Regions from separate parts of the Exiguobacterium sp. K1 genome, predicted to be linked through region 2. Evidence: riboswitches for the same ligand, from Rfam matches in the RefSeq annotation. Region 2 holds a riboswitch; each other region holds the start of a gene.

Region 1 (3,258 bases), on a different contig from region 2:
ACCGATACGGCTGCTGTGCCTACGAATTTTTTCCAAAGTTTCATGAATGATTCCTCCCAAGGTTAAATAAAATAGGTGTTACCGTTTATCGATGGCTTTGACAAGCAGGTCACCGATAATTTGAATGATGAAGACGATGACAAGAATCAACAGTGTCGCGATGACCGTGATGTTATTTTGTGAACGCTGGAATCCTTCGATGAAGGCCATGTCCCCCAGTCCACCACCACCGGCTAACCCGGCCATTGCCGTGTAACCGACGAGTGCGACAAGCGTAACGGTGATTCCTGAGACGATTGCCGGCAAGGCTTCCGGAATCAGGACTTTATAGATGATTTGAAACTTCGTTGCTCCCATCGATTCAGCCGCCTCAATGACACCCTTATCGACTTCACGAAGTGCCAGTTCGACCATCCGACCGTAAAACGGTGCTGCACCGAGAATTAACGCAGGTAATGCAGCCGTTGGTCCTAAGAATGATCCGACGATGATTTTCGTGATCGGGATCAACAGAATCAATAGAATGATAAACGGGATCGAGCGGAAGATATTGACTAAAAAGCTGAGCACGGAATATAGTGTCCGGTTTTTAAACAACAATTCTTCGTTCGTCGCATATAACAACAGACCAATTGCCAATCCAAGGACAAACGTTGCGAGCCCTGCAACGGCCGTCATATAAACGGTGCTGCCGGTTGCTTCCCAGACCATATCCCAATCCACATCTGCAAAAAATGTACTCATCGGTGATCCACCTCCACTTCAACGTCACTCGCTTGAAGTTTGGCGATGACCGCTTGTGCTTCCTCTTCCGAACCGAGCAACTGAATGAACAGCGTTCCGAGTGCTCCGTCCTGCGTCTGTCCGACGTTTCCGCCGATGATATTGAATAATAAGTTCGAATCTTTCATGACTTCGGCAAGGATCGGACTTTCCGCCGTCGAACCGACAAACGTCAGCTGGACGATTTTCCCGGTCGGATAGCGCTCGCGTAATTTCGCAAACGTCAATTCGTTTTCAGACGGTGACGTCAATTGTTTGACGAACTCTTTTGTCATCGCCTGTTTCGGGTGACGGAATACTTCAGCAACCGGTCCCTGTTCGACGATTTTCCCGGCTTCCATGACGGCGACCCGGTGACAGATTTTTTGAATGACATGCATCTCGTGTGTGATCAAGACGATGGTCAGTTTTAATTTTTTGTTGATGTCGACCAACAACTCGAGGATCGAGTCGGTCGTTTTCGGATCCAGCGCACTTGTCGCTTCGTCACAGAGTAAGACGTCCGGATTGGATGCCAGTGCCCGGGCAATCCCGACCCGTTGTTTTTGTCCACCTGACAGTTGCGACGGATACGCGCCTTCACGTCCGTCGAGTCCGACGAGCTGAATCAGTTCGGCAACCCGTTCTTTACGACGGGCTTTCGGATAACCGCCGAGCTCAAGCGGGAACATGATGTTTTCTTCGACTGTCCGTGACCAAAGCAGATTAAAGTGTTGGAACACCATCGAGACGTTTTTACGGACGCCCCGTAATTCTTTTGGTTTGAGCGTCGTCATTTCGACACCATCGATTTGAATCGAGCCGCTCGTCGGTGCCTCAAGCATGTTCAGCAAACGAATCAGTGTTGATTTCCCTGCCCCTGAATAACCGATTATTCCAAAAATTTCACCGCGCTCGATTGACAAGTCGACATTGACGACGGCTTCAACCGATCCGCGCTTCGAGCGATAAATCTTTCCTACATCCTGTAAGCGAATCAATACGGTCCCTCCTAAACATAAAAAAAGTGCGCACGTTTTAGAGCAAACGCGCGCACTTTTTCAGTACACAAAACCATTTGCTCTCATCTTGCAGACAATCGTCTGCTGGAATTAGCACCACTTCGGAATAAATTCCGCGGTTGCCGGGTTTCATCGGGCCAGTCCCTCCACCACTCTCGATAAGAGTTATCGGTATTTAGTTATTTTTAATATAATCTGAATATTAGCAGGGGTTATTTTGCTTGTCAAACAGTTTTTTCTGAAACCGGTTGAAGCAGACTGAAAGCACGTGCCAAATCTTCTTTCAAGTCTTCCGCGTCCTCAAGACCGACCGAGATCCGAACGAGACCATCCGTAATTCCGAGTTCTGCGCGACGCTCTGCCGGAATCGACGCATGCGTCATCCGTGCCGGAACGGAAATCAAACTCTCGACCGCTCCAAGACTTTCAGCCAATGTGAAGAAATGTGTCGCTTCGACGAGTTTCTCCGCATTTTCTGCTGAACCGACATCAAAACTGATCATTCCGCCGAAACCGGTCGCCTGTTTCTGTTGTGTCGCGTGACCCGGATGTGATGCCAGTCCCGGATAGAAGATGTTTGAAACGACGTCCTGTTCCTGTAAGAACTGAACGAGATCGTGTGATGTTTCTTCGATTGCATCCATCCGGATACCAAGCGTCCGTAATCCACGGACGAGCAGGAAGCTGTCCTGCGGTCCAAGAATACCGCCGGTCGAGTTCTGGATGAAGTGAAGATCTTCTCCGAGCTCGTCGCTGTTGACGACGACAAGTCCGGCGACGACGTCCGAATGACCGCCGATGTATTTTGTCGCGCTGTGCAGCACGATATCTGCGCCGAGTGCGAGTGGTTGTTGCAAGTAAGGTGTCGCGAATGTGTTATCGACGACGAGTTTCAAGTTGTTGCGTTTCGCGATCTCAGCAACTGCTGCGATATCTGTCACTTTCAACAACGGGTTCGTCGGTGTTTCGACATACAGCATCTTCGTGTTGTCTTGCACCGCAGCTTCCGTCGCCGCGAGATCCGTCGTATCGACGAACGTCACTTGGATGTTGAACTTCGGTAAGACACGCTGCATCAAACGGAATGTCCCGCCGTAGACGTCATCGGTCATGACGATGTGGTCACCTGATTCGAGCAGGTTAAAGACAGCGTGAATCGCTGCCATCCCTGATCCGAAGGCAAAACCGCGTGCACCGCCTTCAAGATCGGCAATCAGACGTTCGATGCTCGTCCGTGTCGGGTTCGCTGTCCGGGAATACTCATATCCTTCTTTTAACTGACCGATTTTTTCCTGTTTGTATGTGCTTGTTTGATAAATCGGGGGTGTAACGGCACCTGTTGCTCGATCGACGCCTGTTCCTCCATGAATCAATGCTGTCTTTTTACGCATGTGTCTCGTCCACCTTTTCAAAGATTTGTTGGCTTAAATACCGTTCGGCACTGTCCGCGAAGACGGTGACGATGGTACTGCCT
Region 2 (3,258 bases):
CCGACCGTCGCGGAACTGTTTAACCGGATGATGGATGATGCGTTCGGACGGATTGAGCGGATGTACCGGACACTCGAGTAGCATATAAGTAAAAGAAGCCGACCGACGTGGTCCGCTTCTTTTTTTGCTGTTCAGGACATTTGTCCTTTCAAATGAGTGTAAAATACGTTCTACTCATAATTAGAGAAAAAGGAGGATGAAGATGCAAGGAATCGTTTTTGCTTTATTCAGCGGATTGTTCATCGCATTGCAAGGGATCTTTAATGCCCGGCTCGGTGACGCGGTAGGACCGTGGTTCTCCGTGACGATCGTCCATTTCGTCGGTCTGATCGGCTGTTTATTAATTTACGGATTTGTCCGGGACCGGAAAATCGGCGGTTTCCGCACCTTGCCGCTGATTTACGCAAGCGGCGGATTGCTTGGTGTCCTCGTCGTCGTGACGGAACTGACGTCGATTCAATTGCTCGGGATGACCTGGGCGATGTCGCTGTTGCTTGTCGCCCAGATTTTGTGTGCCTTTGTCATTGATTTGAACGGTTGGTTTGGAGTCATTAAAAAAAGCAGTAATACCGGACAGTGGGTCGGAGTCGGCTTGATGTTGACCGGCGTCTTGATTTTTTCATTTGCCTGAATGGAATAGGAGGAGGAATTAGAATGGGACTCGGAATGTTTTGTGCGATTGTCGCAGGAATGATGATCAGTTTACAGACCGTTTTAAATGCACGGATGAGTCATGCCTTCGGTGCCTGGGCGACGACGACGTTAGTCTTTTTTGTCGGATTGCTCGGATCGTTGCTCGCCTTGATCTTCTTTCGGGGTGGAACGCTTGCGGGGCTGGCCGAAGTCGAACCGCTGTATCTGTTTGGCGGTTTCGTTGGTGTCGGGGTTGTGTTTTGTGTCATGCGGGGAATTCAGTTGCTCGGACCGTCGATTGCGATTTCCGTCGTCCTGATTTCGCAACTCAGTTTTGCGCTCTGTGTCGACGTCTTTGGCTGGTTCGGTTTACCGAAAGTCGAGTTGTCGTTCGGTCAAATCATCGGTCTGGCCGTCATGCTCAGCGGCATCTTTGTCCTGAAACGGTATCAAGTCGCAGAGGATACAGAAGAAGTGGAAGATGTTAAAGTCATTTCCTGAAGAAAAAAAGATATAAAAAAAGAGATCATTTCTTTCACGCCACTTCTACTGGTAAAGTGCGTGAAAGGGTGATCTCTTTTTGAAGCTGAATCAGACAGTGACTTCTTCTTTCCAGGCGACATCGATAAAGGCATCGCGACCGGATGCTTTCCGGTCTTTTTTGTAGTGCGTCGGATTTTTTTTGTGGAAGTCCTGATGGTATTCTTCCGCCGGATAGAAGGCGTGTGCCGGTTCGATCCGGGTGACGATTGGTTGTTTAAAACGGTTTGTCGCCGCTAAGGCGTCACGCGAAGCAATTGCTGCAAGGCGTTGTTCTTCCGTATGATAAAAAATCGCCGGAGCATACTGTGTCCCGCGGTCCTGGAATTGTCCGCCGGCATCGGTCGGATCCGTTTGCGGCCAGTACAGTTCGAGTAACCGTTCGTATGAGAACAGCGCCGGGTCAAATGTAATTTCGACGACTTCGGAATGTCCGGTCGTTCCGGTTTTGACTTGCTCGTATGTCGGGTTGTCGACATGTCCTCCTGTATAGCCGGATACGATACTGTGAATCCCCGGCAGTTCCTCAAATGGTGTCACCATGCACCAGAAACATCCTCCTGCAAATGTTGCTTTTTCCATGTCATCTCTCCCTTTCCCTTGGCTGCTTGAGCCTTAATCCTGTCATGTCTGACAGTGAGAAAACGAAAACGACTCCTTTGCTTGGTTGCAAAAGGAGTCGCCGCTTTTTATCAACCAAAGCTTTCGCTTTGCTGGTCGTAGCACCTTGCTGTGCGCAGGTTGCTGGGACGTCATCGATCCAGATCTCTCGGTCCACTCTTGATAAGTGTTATATGAAGTTGATGTAAGTTCGTTATCATTGGGATGATAATACCATTCATAAAAGTGGAAAGTCAATCCTTATGTTTGCAGGGCACGAAGAACGGTCGCTCCTAACGTTTTCGCTCCAATTAGTAGAGCCCGCTCATCGATTTCATATTTCGGATGGTGTTGCGGATAAATCGTCCGCCCATCCGTTTTTGCAGAGCCCGTGAAGAAATAACTGCCCGGTACTTTTTCGAGGTAATAGGCAAAGTCATCCGCTGCCATCATCGGTTTCATCTCGCGAACCTGTGCTTCCGGTAAAAAACCGGCGGCTTCCTGGACGAGCTGTGTTTCATCCGGATGATTCCAAAGCGACGGATAACCGGTCGTGAAATCGATCGAATAATCAGCGCCGACTCCGGTGCAGGTCGTCCGGGCGACGAGGTCCACCTGTTGACGTAACTGGTGCCGGAGTTGTTCATTGAACGTCCGGATTTCTCCGACGATCCGGGCTTCACCGGTGACGATGTTCGGAGCCGTTCCGGCGTGGAACGAACCGATCGCAACGATAGCCGGCTCAAACGGATCAACCCGCCGGCTGACGAGATGCTGGAGATTGCAGACAAGCTGGGCACCGGCGACGAGCGCATCCTGTGTCCGGTGCGGGGCCTGGGCATGACCGCCTTGACCATGAACAACGATTTCAAATTCATCGATCGCACATAACGTATGACCGCTGTGATAGCCGATTGATCCGACCGGAAGATCATTTTCGAGGTGGGTGCCGAAGATGGCATCGACACCGTCGAGACAACCGTCCTCAATCATCTGGATGGCACCGCCGGGGAACACTTCTTCACCGTGTTGATGAATGAAGACGACAGTACCTGCCAGTTCATCCTGTATGGCATGAAAAGCAGCGGCCAGTCCGAGAACAATCGCCGTATGACCGTCGTGTCCGCAGGCATGCATGACACCGGGACGAATCGAACGGAACGATAACTCGGTTTCTTCCTGCAACGGTAACGCATCAAAATCGGCCCGGATGGCGATTGTTTTCCCGGGACGTGTTCCTGTCAGCGTCGCGACGATTCCGCTGCCGCCGACGTTTGCCCGGTACGGAATACCGAGTCCATCGTAAAAAGCAGCGATTTTAGCGGGCGTCCGGACTTCCTGAAACGATAATTCCGGATGGCGGTGAAAGTCGCGGCGTAAACGAATCATCTCTGATTCATACTCAGTTAAGTACGTGAATAAATTTTCTTGCATCGAAATCATCCTTTTCGGTATGTCTTGAGTAAAAACGGGTACAGATAGAGG
Region 3 (3,258 bases), on a different contig from region 2:
AAATAGCTGCCGTCTTCGAATAAGCGGTAATCGATGCTGCAAACGGCGATACCGAGCTCGAGGAAACGTTCCATGATTGGTGTAAAACAAAAGACATCATCCCGGTTTCCCCTGACGAAGGCTCCCCCATGCGCATAAATCGCGACCGGGAAAGGACCGTCCCCTGGAGGATAGTATAAATCCAGCTTCAATTCTTGGGTGTGAACGGTTTTATACACAACCGTTCGCGGCGCGAGTTGGACTTCTGACAGCGGAAGAGCCGGTTCTGTCCATCGTAATAACGCACCGTAGTTGTTCCAGATGCTTGCTCCGGCCGCAGCCGTCGTTAAAATCGCTGCCCCTCCCATCAGCCAAGCGGTTTCCCGTTTCACCTCATCACCTCCGAAATTCCCTCTCGATTTCTAATCTTATTAGTCTTTTACCCGATTTATTTAGAAGTCGAACGTCTTCCCTGACTGGTACTTGACGCTTGGTTTCGGATTCGTTATAGTGAAAAGGTTCAAATCGGAATAATTACGTTTTAATATTTTTTTGGAGGGTTTATTCATATGAAAAAATTACTTTCAGCTTTCACGGTCGCCTTTGCAGGAGCTGCTTTTCTTGCTGCCTGCGGTTCTTCCGAATCCACTCAGGATGCGGCCGACCAAAATCTCCGTGTCTATACATCAACGTTCGCCACTGCAGCAATCGCCAGGGAAATTGGCGGCACGGACATCGACGTCCAGATGATCGTACCTTCGGGGGCCGATCCGCATTCGTACGAACCGACGTCTAAACAACTGACTGAAATCGCACAAGGTGATCTGTTCCTTTTAACGGGTACGACACTTGAGCCGTACTCAAAAAAAATCAAAGCCAGTCTCAAAGGCAATGATGTTCGTTTCGTCGAGACGAGCAAAGGCATCGACCTGCTCGAAGCGAATGCCACGCTTCATGAGCATGAAGGACATACCGATGACCATGCGGCAGAAGAGCATGATCACGGCAAATTTGATCCGCATGTCTGGCTCGATCCGAACAATGCCAAAGTGATGGCTCAATCCATTACGACGGCACTCGCTAAAGAAGTACCTGCTAAAAAAGCAACGTTTGAGAAAAATCTCACCGCTTTTAATGGCGAGGCCGATAAGCTTGATCAAAACTTGCAACAGGCTGTTGCTGACGGATCCAAAAAAGAACTGCTCGTGACACATGCCGCTTACGGGTATTTAGCGGAACGCTACGGCTTCTCACAATTGCCGATTGCCGGCATCTCTCCGTCGGACGAGCCTTCGCAAAAGCAACTGGCAGCAATCGTCAAGGAAGCCAAACTTCACGACTTGAAGTATATCGCTTTCGAAGAGACGGTCTCACCGAAAGTCGCACGCGTCATTCAACAGGAAATCGGAGCGGAAGCGATTACGATCCACAATCTCGAATCCGTCACGAAAGCACAGCAAAATGCTTCCTATTTTGATTTGATGAATGAAAATGTCGCGACTCTCAAACAAGCACTTCAGTGAAGTAGTGTTGACATGCAGTAAAAGATACGTTACGGTAGAAAACGTATTTCAGACAATTAAATGACTTCTTTTTATCGTGAGAGACGGAGGGACTGGCCCGATGATGTTTCGGCAGCGGACGATTAAATCGTACTGTGCCAAATCCAGCAAGCTGCGGCTTGAGAGATAAGAAGAGCGTCTTTTTCAGTAAAGACCTCCTTCTTTCTTGCGAAGGAGTCTTTTTTTGTACTTGTAGAAAAGGAGTGGTTTGATGAACGAAACGATTACACCGAATAAATGGGCACTTCTACCGTTACTTGTCTTTTTAGTTCTTTTTATCGGTGCCGGTATTTTTTACGATGACTTTTACAAGTTTCCGATTCTGATTGCGGCTTTGATTGCCTTGATTTTTGCGGCGGTCACAACAAAGGGCGGCATCAATCAGACAGTGGAACGGATTGCAGCAGGTGCAGGAAATCCGGACATCATGATTATGGTCTTTATCTTCTTGCTTGCCGGTGCCTTTTCCGGAACGGCCGATGCAATCGGCGCAATCGAAGCGACCGTCAATGCATCATTAACATTTTTACCCCCGTCCCTTCTGATGAGCGGACTATTCATCATTGCCGCCTTCATCTCGATGGCGATGGGAACTTCCACCGGTACGATTGCGGCACTCGCTCCGATCGCTCTTGGAATCCATGAAGCAACCGGTGTCAATGTCGCGGTTGCGGCAGCCGCCGTCGTTGGTGGCGCAATGTTCGGCGACAACTTGTCGTTCATTTCCGATACGACGATTGCAGCCGTCCGGACACAGAAAACCAACATGCGCGACAAATTCAGAACCAACTTCCTGATCGTTTTACCGGCAGCTATTCTGACCATCATCATCCTGGCCTTTGTCTCAGGTACAGGAAATGTTGTCGAAGCAAAAGCGTTTGAATTTTATAAACTGATTCCGTATCTGTCCGTCATCGTACTCGCCTTGTTTGGCGTCAACGTGATCCTCGTCCTCGTCGGCGGTACATTGCTGACAGGAATTATCGGGATGCTTGACGGCAGTTTCGGCTTAAGCGGTTTTGTCCTGTCGATGTCTGACGGCTTGATGGGAATGGCGGAAATCTCGATTTTGACATTACTGATGGGTGGCCTCGTCAGTCTGATCACCTTTAACGGCGGGATCGCGTATCTGAAAGAAACGCTGACGCGGAAAATCTCGCAACGCCGCGGTGCGGAATTCAGTATGGCTGCACTCGTCAGTGCGACGAATCTCGCAACAGCAAACAATACGATTTCGATTCTTGTCGCCGGTCCACTGGCAGCAGAAATCGCGGATACGTATGACATTGACCGGAAAAAGTCAGCCAGTATCCTTGATATCTTCTCTTGCGGTATCCAAGGAATCATCCCGTACGGCGCCCAGTTGCTGATTGCAGCGGAATTAACGAAAACGGCTTCCCCGGAACTGATTCCTTATCTGTTTTATCCGTTCCTGCTTTTCGTATGCGGATCTCTCGCGATTCTTTTCGGCTTCCCGCGTCGGAAAACATCGGACGCACGTCAAAAAAATGTTTCATAACAAACAGACCCGTCGCAACAGCGACGGGTCTGTTTGTCTTATTTTTTCCGGTCTTGGCGGTTGAGAATGAAGTACGCAATCGCTGGAAGCGGGAACTGAATCAGTCCTGCGCCTCCCCAGACCCATGGATTCCGCCCCGTCTTCCGTGCGCCGAGGAACAAGCATACCGCTTGTGTCCCTAACAAGGCTGCAAGGCCG

Evidence for each region. A riboswitch is a leader RNA that binds a small molecule or an ion and turns the genes downstream of it on or off. The one in region 2 is predicted to bind S-adenosylmethionine.
Region 1: it holds a riboswitch for S-adenosylmethionine, as region 2 does, so the genes downstream of both, N7U64_RS05420 (methionine ABC transporter ATP-binding protein) here and msrA (peptide-methionine (S)-S-oxide reductase MsrA) in region 2, are expected to answer to the same signal.
Region 3: it holds a riboswitch for S-adenosylmethionine, as region 2 does, so the genes downstream of both, N7U64_RS10920 (Na+/H+ antiporter NhaC family protein) here and msrA (peptide-methionine (S)-S-oxide reductase MsrA) in region 2, are expected to answer to the same signal.

The regions. Positions count from the first base shown of each region.
Region 1 is NZ_JAOTIT010000002.1:15,122-18,379, forward strand. Features, by position in the region: gene N7U64_RS05410 (MetQ/NlpA family ABC transporter substrate-binding protein) at 1-44, opposite strand, end outside; gene N7U64_RS05415 (methionine ABC transporter permease) at 79-744, opposite strand; gene N7U64_RS05420 (methionine ABC transporter ATP-binding protein) at 741-1,763, opposite strand; SAM riboswitch class I at 1,844-1,949, opposite strand; gene N7U64_RS05425 (bifunctional cystathionine gamma-lyase/homocysteine desulfhydrase) at 2,009-3,175, opposite strand; gene N7U64_RS05430 (PLP-dependent cysteine synthase family protein) at 3,168-3,258, opposite strand, start outside.
Region 2 is NZ_JAOTIT010000008.1:40,443-43,700, reverse strand. Features, by position in the region: gene N7U64_RS14235 (nitronate monooxygenase) at 1-81, shown strand, start outside; gene N7U64_RS14230 (DMT family transporter) at 203-631, shown strand; gene N7U64_RS14225 (DMT family transporter) at 655-1,134, shown strand; gene msrA (peptide-methionine (S)-S-oxide reductase MsrA) at 1,225-1,755, opposite strand; SAM riboswitch class I at 1,860-1,963, opposite strand; gene N7U64_RS14215 (amidohydrolase) at 2,035-3,207, opposite strand.
Region 3 is NZ_JAOTIT010000004.1:239,605-242,862, reverse strand. Features, by position in the region: gene N7U64_RS10930 (alpha/beta hydrolase) at 1-371, opposite strand, end outside; gene N7U64_RS10925 (metal ABC transporter solute-binding protein, Zn/Mn family) at 549-1,502, shown strand; SAM riboswitch class I at 1,571-1,674, shown strand; gene N7U64_RS10920 (Na+/H+ antiporter NhaC family protein) at 1,753-3,060, shown strand; gene N7U64_RS10915 (hypothetical protein) at 3,099-3,258, opposite strand, start outside.